4 regions of the Rhizobium sp. BT04 genome follow, and region 3 is predicted to be linked to each of the others. Evidence: riboswitches for the same ligand, from Rfam matches in the RefSeq annotation. Region 3 holds a riboswitch; each other region holds the start of a gene.
What was found. A riboswitch is a leader RNA that binds a small molecule or an ion and turns the genes downstream of it on or off. The one in region 3 is predicted to bind cobalamin.
Positions count from the first base shown of each region.

Region 1: linked by a shared signal. The riboswitch ahead of bluB (5,6-dimethylbenzimidazole synthase) and the one ahead of QMO82_RS18865 (CbtB domain-containing protein) in region 3 are both predicted to bind cobalamin.
Region 2: linked by a shared signal. The riboswitch ahead of fdhA (formaldehyde dehydrogenase, glutathione-independent) and the one ahead of QMO82_RS18865 (CbtB domain-containing protein) in region 3 are both predicted to bind cobalamin.
Region 4: linked by a shared signal. The riboswitch ahead of nrdH (glutaredoxin-like protein NrdH) and the one ahead of QMO82_RS18865 (CbtB domain-containing protein) in region 3 are both predicted to bind cobalamin.

Region 1 is NZ_CP125652.1:909,117-914,572, forward strand. It holds gene QMO82_RS13005 (ribonuclease H) at 1-514, opposite strand, end outside; gene QMO82_RS13010 (demethoxyubiquinone hydroxylase family protein) at 677-1,267, shown strand; gene QMO82_RS13015 (DUF2865 domain-containing protein) at 1,441-2,532, shown strand; gene bluB (5,6-dimethylbenzimidazole synthase) at 2,563-3,252, opposite strand; cobalamin riboswitch at 3,294-3,481, opposite strand; gene QMO82_RS13025 (MFS transporter) at 3,930-5,333, shown strand.
Region 2 is NZ_CP125647.1:162,144-167,599, reverse strand. It holds gene QMO82_RS00855 (bifunctional diguanylate cyclase/phosphodiesterase) at 1-225, opposite strand, end outside; gene QMO82_RS00850 (transporter substrate-binding domain-containing protein) at 331-1,137, shown strand; gene fdhA (formaldehyde dehydrogenase, glutathione-independent) at 1,225-2,415, opposite strand; cobalamin riboswitch at 2,628-2,826, opposite strand; gene QMO82_RS00840 (DMT family transporter) at 3,000-3,905, opposite strand; gene QMO82_RS00835 (LysR substrate-binding domain-containing protein) at 4,017-4,880, shown strand; gene QMO82_RS00830 (GlxA family transcriptional regulator) at 4,867-5,456, opposite strand, start outside.
Region 3 is NZ_CP125652.1:2,106,804-2,112,259, reverse strand. It holds gene QMO82_RS18880 (inorganic phosphate transporter) at 1-597, shown strand, start outside; gene QMO82_RS18875 (bifunctional diguanylate cyclase/phosphodiesterase) at 693-2,264, opposite strand; gene QMO82_RS18870 (histidine phosphatase family protein) at 2,741-3,295, opposite strand; cobalamin riboswitch at 3,378-3,499, shown strand; gene QMO82_RS18865 (CbtB domain-containing protein) at 3,528-3,737, shown strand; gene QMO82_RS18860 (CbtA family protein) at 3,854-4,603, shown strand; gene QMO82_RS18855 (hypothetical protein) at 4,653-5,285, shown strand; gene QMO82_RS18850 (sulfite oxidase-like oxidoreductase) at 5,270-5,456, opposite strand, start outside.
Region 4 is NZ_CP125652.1:2,445,420-2,450,875, reverse strand. It holds gene QMO82_RS20430 (heavy metal translocating P-type ATPase) at 1-1,616, shown strand, start outside; cobalamin riboswitch at 1,833-2,059, shown strand; gene nrdH (glutaredoxin-like protein NrdH) at 2,340-2,561, shown strand; gene nrdI (class Ib ribonucleoside-diphosphate reductase assembly flavoprotein NrdI) at 2,573-2,977, shown strand; gene nrdE (class 1b ribonucleoside-diphosphate reductase subunit alpha) at 2,956-5,160, shown strand; gene nrdF (class 1b ribonucleoside-diphosphate reductase subunit beta) at 5,315-5,456, shown strand, end outside.

The sequences.
Region 1 (5,456 bases), 1.2 Mb from region 3:
GGCGCCCTTTATCCGCAAGCGTATCCGCGCGTTCGTTGCCGGCAACGCCGGAATGACCCTTGCACCAGGCAACGGTCACCAGGGCGTTCCGGGATAGCTGACGATCGACTGACTTCCACAGTTCCGCATTGGCGATCGTTCGGCTCCGGGCATTCCCATTCGGGCTGCTTTTCTTCCAGCCGTTGTTCTTCCAGATATGTCGCCTGACATTGCAGCCTTTGACGGCATAGATGGAATCCGACCAGATGATGACGGCTTCGCCCGTTGCTTCACTATTGATCCACAGGACTGCCTTAAGCACGGCGATCAATTCCATTGAATTATTGGCGGAATCTTCGACGCCACCAAATCCGCACGCGATTTCCACGGCATCGCGATAAGCGACAAAAGCCCAGCCCCCCTGCCCGGAACCGGGTTCGTAGCAACCGTCAACGAAGAGGTGGAGGCCGCGTTGGGCTTCCGATATTCCGACTGTTGTCGCGGGGACGTGAAGCTCGTTGGAAATGCTCGTCATGTTCTCCGCTCTTTTCGCCTTCGCTGCGCCAGCGCGATTTGCGACTGCCTGCCCGCCCCGAAGCGGACATTCGAATTGTACCTCATCCGTTGTGTCAACCATTGACGATGGTGGCGGCAACAGTGCCTATTGCCGACAGGGAACTGTGGGGCAACGTGGATCATGGACAATCCGTCAAGCAGTGCCGGTAAGCGCGCAGTAACCGTTCGTCGTATTCTCAAGGTCAATCATGCCGGCGAGTTCGGCGCAATTCGTATCTACAGGGCACAGATCTGGATGGCCCGCCGGCTGTTTCCTGACATCGTGCCGGCGCTTTGTGACATGCGGAACGACGAAATCGAGCATTGCCGCCTGTTTCGCGACGCAATGCCTTCAAGGCATGCCAAGCCATGCCGCGTCATGGCATTCTGGAGCCTCGGAGGGTATCTGCTCGGTTTCCTGACAGCCCTCGGTGGGCGCAACATGGTCTGGATCTGTACCGAGGCGGTTGAAAGCACGGTTCACCGTCATCTGGAAGATCAATTGGCATCCCTGGACACCCGCGATCCACAGTTGCATGGCCTTATTGCCTCGATTCAGGAAGAGGAATTGGCTCACCTTAGCGAAGCCGAGAAAAATCAGACACGGCACGGCGTCAGCTATGCGCTGCTTCTGCCCATCGTCGCCGCGCTCACCGATCTGATGATCTGGCTCTCTACATGGGGAGACTCAAGCTGGATGCGCGCCGAAATGGCGCGCTCCAGGCAGATCTAGCGGGAAGCTGTCCCGACCTCCCCTTACGGAAGATTGCCCGCGTCTGCTGGATAAGATCACGAAAATGCGCTAGGATTTTCTCCAAGCTTATTAAGAGAAACACGTTAAGAGACAACGTGCGGCGATCGAGGCCGCATTCGATCATCTACCGTTTGTTCATTCCGGGACGAGCCGTGAAACGCCGAAACCTGTCTCTTGCCCTCCTCCTTGCCTTCGCGACGCCTGCCGCCGCGCAGACGAGTGCTGTCTGCGAGGACCTGCGCGGCCGCCTCGCCGACCTGCCGCGAACGATCGGCAATAGCAACGGCCGGGAAGCGCGCCAATATGCCAGCGCCATGGCCGAGCAGAACCTCGAGCTGCGCAAGGTCCGCTCCGAGCTGCGCAGCAATGGTTGCACCTCGGGCAGCATGGTCGTGATCGGCGGCGAGAATGACGATTATTGCGCCGAGCTGTCGCAGGCCGAAGCCCGCATGATCGACAATATCGGTTATCTCCAGGACCGCCGCAACGAGCTGGCCGGCCAGAACGGCGATGATGGCGAGCGCCGCGAACTGATTGCCGCTCTCGACAGCAATGGCTGCAACAGCGAAAACTTCTATCCCCCGGCCGACCGCAGCGCCGCCGACCCCGCCCCGAGTGTCGAGGAGCAGGCGATGCGCACCGATACCTTCATTCCGCTCGGCGGCGGTGAAGAGGTCGATCCGCGTTACGGCCTGCCGCGAGCCGAGATGCTCTCGCCGGTCAGCACCATGTGCGTGCGCAGCTGCGACGGCGGCTTCTTCCCGATCAGCTCGAACGCCACTTCGGTCGATTTCGGCCGCGACGCTGAGACTTGCGCCAAGATGTGCCCGGGGATCGAGACGGAACTGTTTTATCGTGACGTGACGAGCACCGAAGCCTCGAACATGATCTCGGTCGCAACCGGCACGCCCTACAGCGCCATGAAGAACGCCTTTGCCTACAAGAACCGCACGCCCGGCGAAAAGTCCTCCTGCGCCTGCAATCTCACCGCCTATTACGACGAGATGCGCGGCAAGCAAGCCTTGAGCGAACCGCCGCAACAGGGCTCGATCACATCAATCCGTACCAATCCGCCGGCGAAGGATGCTGCCGCTGCCGCGCCGCAGCCATCCGTTCCCGATCGTCCCTATGACCCCACGCAGAACAAGGTCCGCCAGGTCGGCCCGCAATTCCTCGCCGGAGATCAGGGCTCGATCGACCTCGCCAATCCGGCATCGCCGGGCCCGCAGCCGCAACAGCAGTGATTGGCGGAGCCGGGTTTGAGGCGACGCTGTTCAGCGCTCCCGCCGTCCCCAACCGTCGTGAAACACGAGCTCCTCGAGCGGCAGCCGCTGCCGCCAGCCTTTGACGGAGAGTTCCGGCTCGTCGTAGAGCTTGTCGACGAAACCGGCGCAGAGCCAGGCGACTACCTCGACATGCTCGGGTATGCCGAGAATGCTCTTCAGGTCACCCTCGCGAAAGATACTGACCCAGCCGATACCGATCCCTTCGGCGCGGGCCGCAAGCCAGAGATTCTGTATGGCGCAGACTGTGGAATAGCTATCCATCCTGGGATTGTGCGTGCGCCCCAGCACCACGCTGCCGCTGCGGGTGGGATCGCAGGTTACGCATATGCCGAGCGGCGCCTCGACGATGCCTTCGAGCTTGAGGGAACGGTAGACCTGCCGCCGCTCGCCCTCAAACATCAAAGCCGCTTCCTCGTTGGCCTTCGAAAAAGCATCCTGGATGCGCGCTCGCACGGTTGGACTTTTCACCAGAATGAAATTCCACGGCTGCATGAAGCCGACAGAGGGCGCATGATGAGCAGCCGTCAGCAGCCGCTCCACGACATGGTCGGGCAAGGGATCGGGCAGGAACTGACTGCGCACGTCACGCCGCGTCATGATCGCGTGATAAACGGCCTCGCGTTCGGCCAGCGAAAAACCGGACGCCGCCAAAAGGGCATCCTCATCAAAGGGTCGCATCGTCAAATCCCCAACAACGCAACCGCCCGCCGTCCGCGCGGGTTGGGTCTATCTTGCCAGGCCGGTCTTCTGACTTGGCGTCATCCGTCTGCCGCAGCCTTCCCGGCAAAAGCCAGTGGCGTAGTGATGCGGCAAGCGTCGGCCTTACAGCGTTGGGCACGTTCCGGTCTTGCACCGGATTCCCGATTCTCCCGCCTCATCGGCGGGCACCTGACAGCGCATGTATTTCAGGAAAGTGCGGTGGCGGCAAGCCGCGAGCAGGCGGCGCCGGCACGCGGTCGAGAGGACGGCGCGGCATCCGCCGCGATTCCTCATCCTGAGGTGCCCCGTAGGGGCCTCGAAGGACACGCCGCAGCGCCGCTTCTTTCGTCGTTCACTATTTCGCGTCCACGCCGGTGCACCCGCCTCGCCCTTCGAGGCTCCGGCCTTTGGCCTGCGCACCTCAGGATGAGGCTCTCTTGGGCGTTGGTGCACCCGGCTAAGATGACCGTGCGGCTGCCTGGTTTTGTTGCTTGCCCTTGAAGCGTCTGTCTCCAACGCACCGCCCGCCCCGCGTCGGTTTGAAGCGGCTCGGCAAACCCCTTCATCGATAGTTTCTATGGCCCTATCGCCACCGAAGGCGTATGGACGATATAGTCCCTCGCAGCATCCCGGTTGCCGTGCCCCGCCTGACGCCCATGATCCTCGCGGTCGCCCTGTTCATGGAACAGATGGATTCGACCGTGATCGCCACCAGCCTGCCGGCGATCGCAGCCGATATCGGCACCTCGCCGATCGCGCTGAAGCTGGCCGTCACTAGCTATCTCGTGGCGCTGGCGATCTTCATTCCGATCAGCGGCTGGATGTCCGATCGTTTCGGCGCACGCAATGTCTTCCGCCTGGCGATCTTCGTCTTCATGATCGGCTCGATTGCCTGCGCCTTTTCCCATTCGATCGCGGCCTTCGTCGTCTCACGGCTGATCCAGGGCGCCGACGGCTCGATGATGACGCCGGTCAGCCGCCTGCTTTTGGTCCGGGGAACGCCGCGCCACGAACTCGTCGATGCCATGGCCTGGCTCACCATTCCGGCACTGATCGGCCCGATCATGGGGCCGCCGATCGGCGGCTTCCTCACCACCTATCTCACCTGGCACTGGATCTTCTGGATCAACGTCCCGATCGGCGTGCTCGGCATCATCCTCGTCACGCGCTTCCTGCCGGCGGTCGAGCCGCGCAGTCCGCGGCCGATGGATTTTCCCGGCTTCTTCCTCTGCGGCTTCGGCTTTTCCGGCTTCGTCTTCGGCCTGTCGGTCATCAGCCTGCCGGCCGTGCCCGTCGTCTACGGCTACATCACTGTGGCGATCGGCGTCCTTGCCGGCCTCCTCTATCTCCTGCATGCCGGCCGCGCGCCCTATCCGCTTCTCGATCCGAAAATGTTCCGCTATCCCCTGTTCCGGGCGGCGATCCTTGGCGCTTCGAACTTCCGTATGGGGCTCGGCGCCCTGCCCTTCCTAATGCCGCTGATGCTGCAGCTCGGCTTCGGCCTGACGCCACTGCAATCGGGCTCGGTCACCTTCGTCAGCGCGCTCGGCTCGATGGGATCGAAATTCGCGGCTTCACGCACCTTCAATGCCTTCGGCTTCCGCACCGTGATCTCGATCACCACCTTGCTGGCGGCGATCTTCCTCGGCATCAACGGCCTGTTCACCGCCGAAACGCCGCTGTTCCTGATCATGGCCTGCCTGCTGATCGGCGGCCTGTTCCGCTCCATGGCTTTCTCGGGCGTCAACGCCATGGCCTTCGGCGATATCGACAATGCCGACAGCAGCCAGGCGACCGCGATCAATGCCGTTGCCCAGCGCATCTCCATGGCGATGGGTGTGGCGATTGCCGGCGGCATCCTCGAAATTTCCAGCAGCTTCCATGGCGGCAGGCTGCTGGTTTTGGATTTCCACATCGCCTTCTTCAGCGTCTCGGCAATTTCGGCGCTGGCCTGCATCACCTTCCTGCGCCTGCCGCGCGATGCCGGCGCAGAACTGACGACGCGCCGCCGCAAACACCGGCAGGCCGAGCCCGAAGAGGCGATCGCGGAAAACAGCTGATCGAGGCAGATCTCCAGTGGGCGTGATAGCGAAATAACACGCGTGTGCTCCGGCATCCCTTCTACTTTATGATTTCAGCGCCTTGCAGAAAGGCGACTAGGCCTTTCCCGGGCCGCTGCCGAG
Region 2 (5,456 bases), on a different replicon from region 3:
GACCTGTTCCCGCAGGCGCGCATTCACAAGATTACGCTGTCGATCAAGGGCGGCAGCGTCGCTCTCGGTTCCCGCCCACAGTGCCGAAAGCACGACTAGTCCGATCGCTCCAAGCCCGCTGACGGCGATCAGAAACAGAATTCTCCCCGAGGCAATCCAGGATTGCTGAAACGTCTTTGAGCTGGAAGGAAGAACGATGTGCAAGCGTAGACCCCTGAACACCACGACACGGGCGCATTGGCCGACGCTAACAAAGAAGCGTTCACGTAGAATTAAAAGCTGCGGCGCACTATGGGGCGAGATCGACTACGCCCCAAGGAGCTCCCGACGATGTTACGCATATCCATTCAGACGATCGTGCGCGGAGCGCTGATGACGGGCGCGGTGGGTGTCTTTCTGGCCGCGGCCTTGCCGCTCCAGGTGGCTGCGCAGGATCGTATGCCGATGAGAATTGCCGTCGAAGGTGCCTTTCCGCCGTTCAATTACCTCGATGCGAACAACAAGCTTCAGGGCTTCGATATCGATATTGCCAATGCGCTGTGCGAGGTTGGCAAGTTCGAATGCCAATTTATCATCGAGAAGTGGGACGACATCATCCCCGATCTCGTTGCCGACAAATACGACGCGATCATCTCATCCATGTCGATGAGCCTTGAGCGGCGTCAGAAGGTTGCCTTCACTGAAAAATACTACAACAGCCCGTCGGTGTTCATCGCCCGGAAGGATTCGTCGATCAGTGACGTCAGCCCCGCCGCCCTCAGCGGCAAAGTTCTTGGAGTGACGTCGTCGACAGCGCAGGAATCCTATGCCAACCATCTTTATCCGGAAATGAAGAAGACGATTTTTCGGTCTTCGCCCGAATTGTACAAGGGGCTGGCGGATGGGAGCGTCGACATTATCCTCGAGGATAAACTCGCCATCTACGACTGGATTGCCAACACCAAGGCGGGAAGCTGCTGCGAGTTCAAAGGGCCGGATCTGGTCGATATCACCTATTTTGGTGAAGGTGCCGGGATCGCGCTGCGCCTCGATGACAAGGAGCGTCTGACGCGCCTGAACGAAGCGTTGAAGACCATCAAGGCCGACGGGACCTATGACATGATCAACGCAAAATATTTCCCGTTCAGCATCCAGTAGTTCGTCAATCAAATTGTCATGTGACAAAGCGGAATGGCCGGTTTTCCACCGGCCATCCCTGTCAGGTAAAGTCCTTGGTCGCAATCGTTACGCGGCCTTCGCGACCTCTCCATGAGGATCGAGGACATATTTCGTCGCCGCGCCATGGTCGAAGCTTTCATATCCAGCGGCGGCATCGTCGAGCGGGATGACCTTGGCGTTGACGATGTCGGCAATCGGCAGTCGGTCGTGGAGGATCGCCTGCATGAGCTGACGATTGTATTTGAGCACCGGAGTCTGGCCGGTGTGGAAGGACTGCGCCTTGGCCCATCCGAGGCCGAAGCGGAGCGACAGATTGCCGTGTTTGGCGGCATTGTCGACAGCGCCCGGATCCTCGGTGACGTAGAGGCCGGGAATACCGATCGAACCTGCGGCGCGGGTAATCTCCATCATCTGATTGAGCACGATCGCCGGCTGCTCGCCGCCGGAGTGGCCGCGGGCCTCGAAGCCGACCGCATCGATGGCGCTGTCCACCTCGTTGGTGCCGACGACCTCAGCGATCATGTCGCCAAGACGGTCGCTCTTCGACAGGTCGATCGGTTCGAAGCCGACCTTGGCGGCATGCGCCAGACGGTCCTTGTTGAAATCACCGATCATCACGACCGCAGCGCCGAGAATGCGGGCCGAAGCCGCAGCCGCAAGACCGACAGGGCCGGCGCCGGCGACATAGACGGTCGAGCCGACGCCAACGCCGGCACGCACCGCGCCATGGAAGCCGGTGGGCAGAATGTCGGAGAGCATGGTGAGATCGCGGATCTTTGCCATCGCCTTGTCGCGATCCGGGATTTTCAGCAGGTTGAAATCGGCATAGGGAATGGTGACGTAACGCGCCTGTCCGCCGATCCAGCCGCCCATGTCGACATAGCCGTAAGCGCCGCCGGCGCGGGCCGGGTTTACCGTCAGGCAGACGCCGGTATCCTGTGACTTGCAGCAGCGGCAACGGCCGCAGGCGACATTGAACGGCACCGAGACGATATCGCCGATGTCGAGCATCTCGACGTCGACGCCTTTCTCGATGATCTCGCCGGTGATTTCATGACCGAGGACCAGGCCCGGCATCGCCGTCGTGCGACCGCGGACCATGTGCTGGTCGGAGCCGCAAATGTTGGTCGAGATCACCTTCAGGATCACGCCGTGCTCGATGCGGCGGCCATCGGGCGCTTCCAGCTTCGGGTCGTCGATGTCGCGCACTTCGACCTTGCCCGGCCGGAGATAAACGACGCCTCTATTCTTGCTCATGGATTCCTCCCACGTGTTTGAATGCCTCGATCTGCAACCGATGCAGCCGATGGCAACATTCCCTCCGGCCTGCCTCCTCTGCAGCCCGGTGTCGACAGCGCCGGATACCGCCGCATCGGGCGATATTCGGATTTTGCAAAAGGGACAGATTGGTGGAGGAGAAGAGTGAACGCCACGGTCTGGCCTGTCGTTCGTGATCGCCCGCCGCAATCCGTCGATTTGCCGCGCAAGAGCTGGTGTCCGGCTCCAGAAACTCCTTTCGATCCATCGCGAGATCTTTCCGGATCTTTCCGGCGATTTCCGTGAGGATTTCAGTTCTTCTACCGCTGCGGGCAGCGCCGGCGTCAGGCCGGCTTCCCGATGGGCCATTTCGCCAGTTTGCGAGATAGCGCCTTGAACACCACAAACAAACCATGCCTGACGGAAAACAGCGATCAAAAAAACGACATGGGTGCAACTCAAAGACGACAGTCGGTGAAGTCGCAGGAGCGCGCTGCGCAGGGTCAATAATTGATCCCGCGAATACGGCGGTTTTCCGGACCGTCCGGGAAGATTTGATTGCCGTCTGGCGGGAGATGGCCGGCTTAGGCGCGATGCGTTCGCCGGCCGCGGTTGGCGTCGATCGCTGTGTGCCAGAACACGGCGCCGAGGATGATCGCGCCGCCGAAATAGGTGGCGACGGGCGGTTGCTCGGAAAACAGCAGCCAGACCCAGAAGGGTGTCAGCACGATTTCCATCGTGCCGATCAGCGCGGCTTCCGCCGGCGGCATCCGCTTTGCCCCGGCAAGGAAAAGCACCAGCGCCAGGGAGAAATTGGTGGCGCCGAAGGCGGCCAGGACGATCCAGTTGTGCAGGTCGAGCGAGCCGACCGAACCGAACGGCGCGAAGATGATGAGGGTCAGGAAGGCGCTGACGACGGTCGGCGGCAGGCTCGGCACGCCGGGGCTGATGCGCGGGATGATGATGACGAGCGCGAAGGACGCGGTCATGCCGAGCGCCAGCAGGTCGCCCCAGCCGGTACCGCCGCCGATCGACGAGGCGACGATGACGGCGACGCCGAGGAGCGAGATGCCGCCGGCAATCATGGTCCGCCGGGCCACCCTCTCCTTGAGGATCAGCCAGCCGAACAGCGCCGCGATGAACGGAGTCGTCGCATAGATCATCGTCACATTGGCAACGGTGGTCATGTAAAGCGACCCGATGAAACATCCCTGACTGAAGGTCTGGCAGGCGATCATCGCCAGACCGCTCGGATGGAAGACGGAACGCCATTGCCGCCGCGAGATGCCCCCTTCGAGGAAAAGGCAGGGGATCAGCAGAAACAGGCCACCGAACAATGACCGCCAGGCGATCGCCGTCCATACGTCGGTTGTGAGCAGCCGCGAATAGACGCCGCTCGCACTCCAGGCAAGCGTCGCGGCAACAATGAGAAGCACACCCTTCTCGTGCTCGCTGCCGGCGAGGCGCGTGGTCGGATTTTCAATGGTCACGCAGATGGTCTCAAAGAAGGAAGTCGAACGCGGGTCTTTTGTGCGCCAGGAATTGACATCAGACAAACGAATAGTAGAGATAGCTGTTATCGATTTTTTCTATGGCTGCCCATGCATGAACCTATTGAAAGCGAGCTCCTGAGGACCTTCCTTGTCGTGGCCGAGACGTCGAATTTCTCGACGGCTGCCCAGCGCATCGGGCGGACGCAATCGGCGGTTAGCAGCCAGATCAAGAAGCTCGAGGAGACGATCGGCGAAACGCTGTTCGAGCGCGGTGCCCGCGGTGTACTGCTGACGCGCCAGGGCATACAGCTCGTGCCTTATGCCCGCCGGATCATCGACCTGCTGAGCGAGGCCGCCGCGACGATCCGCAGCAAACCGCTGGATGGGCCGGTGCGCATCGGCATTCCCGAGGAATACAGCCAGACGGTGCTGCCGGCAGCCCTTGCGGCTTTCGCCGTGCGCCACCCGGCCGTCGAGGTCACCGTATCCTGCGACTATACCGTCCGTAACCTCGCCGCCCTTGAGCGGGACGAACTCGATCTCGCCGTCGTTTTCGACTGGAGCGACCAGACGAAAGGCGAGGTCCTCTGCGTTGACCCCACAGTCTGGGTTACTTCAATGGTTCATCGGCTGCACGACATTGATCCCCTGCCGATTGCGACCTATCGCAATTCCGCATGGTCGCGCGATTATGCGCTCCGATCGCTTGAGCAGATCGGCCGCAATTACCGGATCGCCTTCATCGCCGATACCGGCTCGGGGCTGAAGAATGCCGTCACCGCGGGCCTTGCCGTTACCACGCTGTGCCGCAGCAACATTCCGCCCGGCTGCCGCGAGCTCACCGCCGAAGACGGTTTTCCGCCGGTCGATTCCTCGAAAGTCGTGCTCCGGCGCAATCCCTACCGATCCAGTGAGGCAGTTCGCGAACTAGCGGATATGTTGCGAGACGCCTTCCAGCCTACGTCGGTGTGATGCGGCGGCGCAAGCGGCGGCGCGTCTCGGACGGGCTTTCGGAAAAACTCGCCCGGTAGCTCCTGGCAAAGGCCGAGGCCGAGTTGAAGCCGGTCGCCGCCGCGATATCAGCGAAGGAGGCTGTCGTCTCGATCACCTTGCGCCGGGCTGCGTTCAGGCGCAGGGCGAGATAATGCACATGCGGCGGCGCGCCAATGCTCTGCTGGAAAAGATCCTGCAGATGCCGGGCGCTGATGCCCACCCGGCGGGCGAGCCGCGTGAGGATCAGGGGCTGCTCGATATGCTCCTCCATCAGTTTTACTGCCTGCGCCACGCGGGGATCGTGCATACGCAACCCGGCCGAAGCCGCGGAGAGCGGCTCATCGGCATGGAAGGACGGCTGCTCATAGCGGAACAGCCGGCTGACTTCGAGCGCCAGCGAATAACCCTGCCGCTGCCGGATCACCTCCAGCATCAGGTCGACGGTCGGAAGCGAGCCTGAGGTCGTCAGCCGTTTGCCGTCGATAACGAAACGATCCTTGACGGCTCGCACCTGCGGATAGGCCAACGCAAAATCCTCATAGTCCTCCCAGTGGA
Region 3 (5,456 bases):
TGGACGGATGCAACGACGCCGGCTCTGCAGCAATATATCCACCAGACGAGCGCCGAAGTCGCCGCCTTCCCGACGCTGGAAGCGGTGCCGACCAATCTCGTCGGCAACGTCCGTAACGACATCTACCTGATCGGTGAGGCGCTGAAGCTGATCGACAAGCAGAAGCTGCTGCCGATGGACGCTGGCGACCTCAGTGCAGTGACGAACTACCACAAGGCGGTCGACAATGCGACGAAGTTCATCCCGCTCTGGGTGAAGGTGGCGGTCGCGATCGCGCTCGGCCTCGGTACGATGGTGGGCTGGAAGCGGATCGTCGTCACGGTCGGCGAAAAGATCGGCAAGACGCATCTGACCTACGGCCAGGGCGCGGCAGCCGAAGTGGTGGCGATGGTCACCATTGCCTCGGCCGATCATCTCGGCCTGCCGGTCTCGACCACGCATGTTCTGTCGTCCGGCGTCGCCGGCACCATGGCGGCGAACGGTTCCGGCCTGCAATGGTCGACCGTGCGCAACATGCTGATGGCCTGGGTGCTGACGCTGCCGGCCTCGATCGCGATCGCCTTCGTGCTGTTCGTGATCCTGCGGCAGGTGTTTTAGAGCAAATTCCAGGAAGAGTGCAAAGCGGTTTTCCCAGGCAAAGCGCTAAGCGGTTTTGCCGGGAATCGCGTCAAAACAAAGGGTAGAGCGCTCCGTCAGGCCGTGGAGGCCAGACTGGTATTGCGATCGCTGATGAAGATGCCCGCCTCGGCGGCGGGCATCGCCTTGCCGAAGAGATAGCCCTGGCCGATATCGCAGCCAAGCTGCAGCAGGAAGGCGAGCTGGCTATGCTCCTCAACGCCTTCCGCTGTTGTTTTGATGTTGAGGCTCCTGCCGAGGCCGAGCATGGCGCGGACGATCTTTTCCTGGCGTTCGTCGTCGCGATAGGTGGCGATGAAGCTCTTGTCGATCTTGATCTTGTCGAAACGATAGCGGGCGAGTTGGGCGAGGCTCGAATAGCCGGTGCCGAAATCGTCGAGGGCGATCTGGATGCCGGCCGCGTGCAGTTCGTCGAGAACGACGACGGCGATGGCGGGATCCTGGATCAGCGCATTTTCGGTGATCTCCACTTCCAGGCGCTGCGGCGGCAGCCGGCTTGCCGAGAGAACCTTGAGGATGCGGGAAGTCAGGAGCCTGTCTTCCATCTGCACCGGCGAGACGTTGAAGGACAAGGTCACATGCTCCGGCCAGGTGAGTGCGTCGCTGCAGGCCTGGGCGAGAAGATCCTCGAACAATGCGGTGATCATGCCCGTCTCCTCGGCGATATCAATGAAGACAGGCGGCGGGATGTTGACACCATCATCGCCGATCCAGCGCGCCAAGGCCTCGAAGCCACAGAGCTGGCCGGACTTCAGGTCGATCAGCGGCTGATAGAAGGGTTTGATCGCCTTGGTGGAAATTGCAGCACGCAGCCTGGTTTCCAGCGCGGCGCGTTCCGTTACCTTGTCCTGCATCGACGGTTCGAAGACGAAATAATGGTTGGGTCCGCGTGATTTCGCCTCGTACATGGCAAGGTCGGCACGATGGGCGGCATCTTCAAGGGGTTCGGCTCCCTCGACCCAGCGGTCGTAGCCGACGCTGGCGCCGACTTCGACGGCAAAGCCATCGATATGGATCGGCCGGGTAATGGCCTGGATCAAAAGCTTGGCAAAACGCTCCTCGCGTTGCGCCGTCAGGGCGAACGCGACGATGACGAATTCGTCACCGCCGAAGCGATAGACGCAGTCGGCATTGCCGAGCGCGCAGATGCGTCTGGCAACCTCGATCAACAGGACGTCGCCGCCCTTGTGGCCGACGAGATCGTTAACTTTCTTGAAGCCGTCGAGGTCGACGGAGAAGAGGGTGACGTTGCGGCCCCACTCCTCGATCTCGGCCTCGTCGGTCTTGATCGGCCGGGAAAGAATCTTGCGCTCGAAGGCGTAGCGGTTCGGCAGTTTGGTCAGGTGGTCGTGGGTTGCGGTCCAATCGGCCTTTGCCTGAGCGGCGGCGCGCTGTTCCGTTTCCTTGCGCAGGTCGGCGATGCGCAGCACCGAATAGATGAAGCTCATGGCACCGGCGATGCCCAGCGCCAGAACGAGCTTGTCGGCGCCGTATTCGCCGAAACCGGTCATGAAGAAGGCAAGGCTGTCGTCAAGCTGCAGCAGCGTGCCGAGGAGCCAGAGAGTGATCCCGAACCCGACGATCGACACACATTGCCTTCCGGCCCTGCTCTGGAAAAATACCGGCACCACGCCTTCTCCATCTCCAACCTTCGCGGAAGTAGCACAAAAGTCTGAAATGTTCGTTGAAACCAGAAGGCGAATTATCGGAGGCGGCAGCCTGTTGCTGTACCGTCAAGGGACCAGAGGGGTGCTTTTGCGAGACCGAGAAACGCTGAGCGCGGTCTTCGTCGTGATTGCAGACTGGCGTGTGAAAAGAACGAAGGCGAGCGTGCCATGGCACCGCTCGCCCTTTCGTGCTTCAGGCGGTGACGATCAGCAGCGGGACGCTGACGATGAGACCGACCAGAACTGTGACTGTGGCAAAACGCATCAAACGCAAGCGTCGCGTGCGCTCCCCACTCCAATCATATGTCATTCTTCCATCTCCTTGGGATAAGGAAGTAGTCCCCGCCAAACCGGGTTCAATAGAGATGACGCGATTTGCTTGTGTAAGGCTGGATAAGTTTATGCAGCGATTCAAGGTGTTACAGCGGCCTCGGGCTCTAATGCGGAAAGCGTAGAGACCAGCGCCGTCCATCAGTGGTCATGTGAATGACGGCGAGTGGCTCGACGTCGCTCAGCCAGAAGGAAGGGAGTGGCGCCTGAAGCACATGCGCCACCGCTGCCCGAATGACGGCCGCGTGGCTGACGGCGATCACATGGCCGCCGAGGCTGGATTCATTGTCCATCCAGCTGGCGACCCGCCTGCGCAGATCAACAAGGCTCTCGCCGCCATGCGGGGCAGCTTCCGGATCGCTCATCCAGGCCAGGAGGTTTGCCGGCTCGTCTGCCTCGACCGTGGTGATCGACCTGCCGGCCCAGCGGCCATGGTCGCAGTCGCGAAGCGCCTGATCTATCCGGGCGTCAAGGCGAAGCGCTTCCGCGGTCTGGCGCGCGCGTAAGGCGGGGCTCGTGGCGATACGGTCGGCGCGGGGAGGGGCAGCCATGCTGGCCGCTTCTTCCTCCGCCTTGTCTTCCAGCGGTTCGTCGAGCGGGAACAGGGCTTTGCGGCTTGCCATCGTCGCGCCGTGGCAGATCCAGGTGAGGCGCGTATTCACCATCGTTCTGATCTCCCGGAATGCGGCTCCAGCGTCTTTGCCGGCTTGTGAAGTTTCGTTGACAGTCTCTTCGGCGTGCAGATATAACCGTGCTGTTGCGGGTTTGGAAGCCGGTGGAAATCCGGCACGGTCGCGCCACTGTGACCAGCGTGTCGAAAGCTCTTCGCGTTGGAAGTCAGACCCACCTGCGTAAGCACTCTTTCGACTGAACGCGTCATTCCCGGAGGAATACATGTCTGACACCACTTTCGCGCCCGCAGCAGTACCGGCGCCGATCCCCTTAGGAGAGATCCTGCCCTGGGCGATCTTCGGCGGCCTGCTGATGCTCATCGTCCTCTATTTCGTCGGTACCGAGGAAGGCGCAATGGCGCTGTTCAATGGCATGTATGTGCACGAATTCGTGCATGACGGTCGTCATCTCCTCGGCTTTCCCTGCCACTAAAGCGCGTCGCGATCTTTCAGATTCGCTTCTCGCGCCTTAGGTCTTGTTTTGCGCATGTCGTTCTCGCGAAACCGCTCACACAGTTTTGCGCGACATGCTTTAGGGGAGTTCCTGACATGGTTGGAAACCTTCTGCTTCGCGGCATGCTCGCGGGCCTGATTGCCGGTATTCTCGTTTTTGCCTTCGCCCATACCTTCGGCGAGCCGCTGGTCGATGCGGCCATCGCCTTCGAGGCGGCGACTGCGCAGGCGGCCGGCGAAGCTGCTGAACCTGAAATCGTCAGTCGCGCCACGCAGGCCGGTCTCGGCCTTTTTACCGGCGTCATGGCCTACAGCGTCGCCGTCGGCGGGCTTTTTGCGCTTGCCTTCGCTTTCGTGCACGGGCGCTTCAGCAGCCTTTCGGCGCGCGGCACTTCGGCGGTCATCGCCCTTGCCGCCTTCGTGGCGATCGTTCTTGTTCCCGGGATCAAGTATCCGGCCAATCCGCCGGCGGTCGGCAATCCCGACACGATCGGCGTCAGGACCGAAATGTTCTTCCTGATGATCGTCGTTTCGCTTGCCGCGCTGGTTGCCACAGTGGCGCTGTCGCGCCGTCTTGCCGAACGTTTCGGTCTCTGGAACGGTGCGATCATCGCCGGCATCGCCTATCTCGTCTTCATCGGCCTCGTGCTCTATCTGCTGCCGCCGATCAACGAGGTGCCGGAGAATTTCTCGGCGATGGTGCTCTGGCGGTTCCGCACGACCTCGCTCGGCATGCACGTGATCCTCTGGGCAACCTTGGGCCTCGCCTTCGGAGTGCTGGCGGAAAAGCAGCTTGCCGTGAAAGGCGGGCCGCAACGAGGTCGGCCGGCAACGGCGTTTCACTGAATGCATCGAGGGGCGCCGCATACCGGCGCCCTGAACTTTTCGGGCAAACATGAAAAGCAGCCGAACCATACCGCTCCTGTCGACGGCGTTTGTCGGCGTCGCCTTTTCTTGCGTGGTTGCCGGAAACGCCTTTGCCCATAGCCGCAGCGGCGGCGGCAGCCATGCCGGGCTGGATATCCCCGAGATTTCCCATGGCGAGATGGCGGTGATTTCAGACTATCGCAGTGGGATCATTGACCTTGCGTCGCAAGCGGTCGATACCAACGAGCGGTTCCGCCGCGTGCTGAACTATGCCGAAATCCAGTATTCCTATTGTCTATGGGGCCGGATGCCGGGTAGCGTGACGGACGAGGAAAGCCCGTTCAACCAATGCGCCCATGCCTATCTCGCAGCGACCAAGGCCGTCTTGTTTTCGATGCGTGAGATGCCGCGGGAGAGCGCTGCGGCGGGTGAAATCATTTCCGCGGTCGACGCCGACATGGTGCGGCGCGGCCTTGCGCTCGTCACCTGCCGGTTCAGCGGCGAGGCCTTCAACACCGCCGATGTTGTCAAGCCGCACTGGAGCAAGGTACCGCTTCATCCAGCCAGTATGGCATCGTTGACGGGGCTTGCCGCATTGTTCGGCGTTGGTTTTTATGCGCTTCGCCGCTTGCTGCGGCCGGAGGCTCAATCGTCGGAATAGCGCTGCTCGCGCCACGGATCGCCGTAGATGTGGTAGCCGTTCTTTTCCCAGAAACCGGCCTCGTCGTCCGGCATAAGCTCGATGCGGCGCAGCCATTTGGCGCTTTTCCAGAAATAGAGATGCGGCACGACCAGGCGCATCGGGCCGCCGTGATCCGCCGTCAGCGGCAAG
Region 4 (5,456 bases), 340 kb from region 3:
AGGAAGCGGCAACCGTCGTGTTCCTGTTCCTCGTCGGCGAGCTGCTGGAGGGCGTGGCGGCGGGCAAGGCGCGCGAAAGCATCCAGTCGCTGACGGCCCTGGTGCCGAAGAACGCGTTGCTCGAAGACAATGGCCAGACGCGCGAAGTGCCGGCGGAAAGCCTCGCCGTCGGCGCCATCATCATGGTGCGTCCGGGCGACCGCATCTCGGCGGACGGCATCATCGTCTCGGGCGAGAGCGCGATCGACGAGGCGCCGGTGACGGGCGAGAGCACGCCGGTGCGCAAGGGTGTCGATGCCGTCGTTTTTGCCGGCACGGTGAATGGCGATGCGGTACTCAGGGTTCGCGTCACGGCGGCCGCTGCCGATAATACCATTGCCCGTGTCGTCAAGCTGGTGGAGGAGGCGCAGGAATCCAAGGCGCCGACGGAACGTTTCATCGATCGCTTCTCGCGCTATTACACGCCCGGCGTGGTGGTGGTCGCCGCACTCGTTGCGGTCGCTCCGCCGCTGTTGCTCGGCGGCTTCTGGAGTGAATGGGTCTATAAAGGCCTTGCCATCCTGCTGATCGGCTGCCCCTGCGCGCTCGTCATTTCGACGCCGGCGGCGATCGCCGCCTCGCTTTCGGCAGGTGCCCAGCGCGGGCTGCTGATGAAGGGCGGTGCCGTCCTGGAAACGCTCGGCAAGGTGACGATGGTCGCCTTCGACAAGACCGGCACGCTGACGGAAGGCAAGCCGCAGGTGACCGATCTGGTTTCCTTCGGATTGAGCGAGGCGCAGTTGCTGTCGCGGGCCGCAGTGCTGGAGAAGGGTTCCAGCCATCCCTTGGCGCTGGCGATCCTCAACCGCGCCAAGGCGGACGGCGTTCCCGTGCCGCCGGCCTTCGAGCTGGAAGCACTGCCGGGCAAGGGTGTCAGCGGCAAAGTCGGCGGCGAGACGCTGGATCTGCTGTCGCCGCCTGCCGCTCGCGAGCGGGGGGCGCTCAGCGTCGAACAGGATGCACGCATCACGACGCTGAACGACGAGGGCAAGAGCGTATCGGTGCTGCTCGTCAACGGTGCCACGGCCGGCCTGATCGCCATGCGCGACGAGCCGCGCGAGGATGCGCAGGCGGGGCTTTCCACGCTCAAATCGGCCGGCGTCAAGGCGATGATGCTGACGGGCGACAACAAGCGGACGGCGGCGGCCGTCGCCGGCATGCTCGGCATCGACTGGCGCGGCGAGATGATGCCGGAGGACAAGCAGCAGGTCGTTGGCGAATTGAAGCGCGAGGGCTTTGTCGTCGCCAAGGTTGGCGACGGCATCAACGACGCGCCGGCGCTGGCGGCTGCCGATATCGGCATCGCCATGGGCGGCGGCACCGATGTGGCGCTGGAGACGGCGGATGCCGCAGTGCTGCACGGACGCGTCGGCGACGTGGCGCGGATGATCGAACTGTCCAAACGCACGATGCGCAACATCCTGCAGAATATCACCATCGCGCTCGGGCTGAAGGCGGTGTTCCTGGTGACGACGATCGCCGGCATCACCGGACTCTGGCCGGCGATCCTCGCCGATACCGGCGCCACCGTGCTGGTGACGATCAATGCGCTCAGGCTGCTTCGGATAAAGATATAACATCGCGGGTCACCGGCGGGATGTCCCATCGACGATTCGGGCGTGATCTCGAATCGAAATCTTGGCGCCGGCCATAGCCGGCTCTCATCAAGGCTTTCTCCACAGCCTGCTTTCTTTAAGCTTTGGTTATCCCTGTTTTTCACAGGAATACAGCAATTTCAAACCTGTCGTAACGCAAGGCAAAAACCATCCGTTGACGCGAATTTGGATTGAGGTACTATATCTAGTGTTCGAGGTTCCGTCGATTCGTGAGGATCGGCGGCTAAGACGGGAATTCGGTGCGCTTCGCCATCATGGCGCGGCAATGCCGGAGCTGCCCCCGCAACTGTAAGCGGTGAGCAACTGTCCGATTTCAGGTCACTGGAGCATGATGCTCCGGGAAGGCTGGGGCAGGGTGCTTTGACCCGTGAGCCAGGAGACCTGCCTCGAACAAAACGTCCACGGGCGGGGTGTCCGGATGGTCGCGTTGCATGGCTGCGGGGATGTCTCCGCATCGCGTTTCGCAGGCCCGAACCTTCGCCCCCGAAACCTTCGCATTGAGTCACTTCGGGGTGAAGTCATGTCAGTATCTCAGTCCAGGCCGCCGCCCGCACCAAGAGGGCGGATCACGCCCGGCGGCTGAACGAGCCGCATAGCTGCAAAACATCAGAGTGTTTTTCGACGGATATCAAGAGATTTCCGATCGATGTCCTGCGTCCCAATCGCGTCGTCACGAGGAATATCATGACCATTACCGTCTACAGCAAGCCTGCCTGCGTCCAATGCACCGCCACCTACCGCGCCCTCGACCGGCTGGGCGTCGACTATGACATCGTCGATATCTCGCAGGATGCCGAAGCGCTCGATCGCGTCCGCAGCCTTGGCTACATGCAGGCTCCGGTCGTCATCGCCGGCGAGCAGCATTGGGCGGGCTTCCGTCCCGACATGATCAGCGCACTTTCCTGATCGGAAAAGCGATGGGGCTGATCGTCTATTATTCCAGCCGGTCCGAGAATACCCATCGGTTCGTCGCCAAGCTCGGACTGCGCGCGGCGCGCATTCCCTCAAGCGGTGCAGACGCGTTCCATATCCGCGAACCCTTCGTGCTGATCGTGCCGACCTATAGCGGCGACGGCGGCAAGGGGGCCGTTCCCAAGCAGGTGATCCGTTTCTTGAACGATGCGGAAAACCGAGGACACATCCGCGGCGTGATTGCCGCGGGCAACAGCAATTTCGGCGAGACATACGGGCTCGCCGGCGACGTGATCTCGCGGAAATGCCAGGTACCTTACCTCTACAGGTTCGAGCTGCTGGGCACCGAAGACGACCTCGCCAACGTCAAACACGGAATGGAACGGTTTTGGACACGGGAACAACTCTGACGCGGGATGCGGGCGCAAAACCGCATAACACTTTTGCTCATCCCGCCGGCGAACGCCCTTTGAAAGCGGCTGATGCGGTCGACTACCACGCGCTGAACGCGATGCTGAACCTCTATGACGATGAGGGGCGGATCCAGCTCGACAAGGATCGTTTGGCAGCCAAGCAATATTTCCTGCAGCATGTGAACCAGAACACGGTGTTTTTCCACAATCTCAGGGAAAAGCTCGATTACCTCGTGACCGAGGGTTATTACGAGCAGGAGGTTCTCGACCAGTATTCCTTCAATTTCGTCCGCGATCTGTTCGACGAGGCCTATGCCAGGAAATTCCGTTTCCCGACCTTCCTCGGCGCCTTCAAATATTACACCAGCTACACGCTGAAGACCTTCGACGGAAAGCGCTATCTCGAGCGATATGAGGACCGCATCTGCATGGTGGCGCTGGCCTTGGCGCGCGGCGACGAGGCACTTGCCCGCGACCTAGTGGACGAGATCATTTCCGGCCGTTTCCAGCCGGCGACGCCGACCTTTCTCAATGCCGGCAAGAAGCAGCGTGGCGAACTGGTCTCCTGCTTTCTGCTGCGGGTCGAAGACAATATGGAATCGATCGGCCGATCGATCAATTCGGCGCTGCAATTGTCGAAGCGCGGCGGCGGCGTGGCGCTGTCGCTGACCAACATCCGTGAGGCGGGCGCGCCGATCAAGCAGATCGAAAACCAGTCGTCGGGCATCATCCCGGTGATGAAGCTGCTTGAAGACAGTTTCTCCTATGCCAACCAGCTCGGCGCGCGCCAGGGGGCGGGTGCCGTCTATCTGAACGCCCACCACCCCGACATCATGCGCTTCCTCGATACCAAGCGCGAAAATGCCGACGAGAAGATCCGCATCAAGACGCTGTCGCTCGGCGTCGTCGTGCCGGACATCACCTTCGAGCTCGCTAGGAATAGTGAGGACATGTACCTGTTTTCACCTTATGACGTGGAACGCGTCTATGGCGTGCCTTTCACCGAGATTTCGGTGACGGAAAAGTATCGCGAGATGGTCGCGGACGCCCGCATCTCGAAGAAGAAGATCAAGGCGCGCGAATTCTTCCAGGTGATCGCCGAAATCCAGTTCGAGAGCGGCTACCCTTACATCATGTTCGAGGACACGGTGAATCGGGCGAACCCGATCGCCGGGCGCATCTCGATGAGCAATCTCTGCTCGGAAATCCTGCAGGTCAGCGAGGCGAGCGAATACAACGACGACCTCTCCTACAAATATCTCGGCAAGGACATTTCCTGCAATCTCGGCTCGCTGAACATCGCCGCGGCGATGGATTCCGCCGATTTCGGCAAGACGATCGAGACTTCGATCCGGGCTTTGACGGCCGTTTCCGACATGAGCCACATCTCCTCGGTTCCCTCGATCGAGAAGGGCAATGACGAGAGCCATGCGATCGGCCTCGGTCAGATGAACCTGCACGGTTACCTCGCCCGCGAACGCATCTTCTACGGCTCCAGGGAAGGCGTCGATTTCACCAACATCTATTTCTATACGGTGACCTATCACGCGATCCGCGCCTCGAACCTTTTGGCGGTCGAACGCGGCCAGAGCTTCAAGGGCTTCGAAAATTCGAAATATGCCTCCGGCGACTATTTCGACAAATATACGGAGCAGGAATGGAAGCCTGCGACCGAAAAGGTGCAGGCGCTGTTCGACGATGCCGGAATCCTCGTTCCGACGCAGGAAGACTGGGTGGCGTTGAAGACGGCGGTGATGGCCTCCGGCCTCTATAACCAGAACCTGCAGGCGGTGCCACCGACAGGCTCTATCTCCTACATCAACCACTCGACCTCCTCGATCCATCCGATCGTCTCGAAGATCGAGATCCGCAAGGAAGGCAAGATCGGCCGCGTCTATTATCCGGCGCCGTTCATGACCAACGACAATCTCGATTATTACCAGGACGCCTACGAGATCGGGCCGGAGAAGATCATCGATACTTATGCGGCGGCGACCCAGCATGTCGACCAGGGCCTGTCGCTGACCTTGTTTTTCCGCGATACGGCAACGACGCGCGATATCAACAAGGCGCAGATTTACGCCTGGAAGAAGGGCATCAAGACGATCTACTACATCCGCCTTCGCCAGATGGCGCTGTCCGGCACCGAGGTGCAGGGCTGCGTGTCTTGTACGCTATGATTTGAATTCGGCCTTCGAGCCAGAGGCCCCTCACCCTAACCCTCTCCCCGCCGGGGAGAGGCGATGACGCTGCCGCAAGTCTCCCAGCGGGTAGAAGGTGCCGGCAGGCGGATGAGGGCGCTGCGCACACCGACTTCTCAGGAAGGACCACCTTATGAACATGCAAATCAAACCCGCCTCCCGGGTGCGCGCCGTCAACTGGAACCGCATCGAGGACGATAGGGATCTCGAAGTCTGGAACCGGCTCACTGGCAATTTCTGGCTGCCGGAGAAAGTGCCGCTCTCGAACGACATTC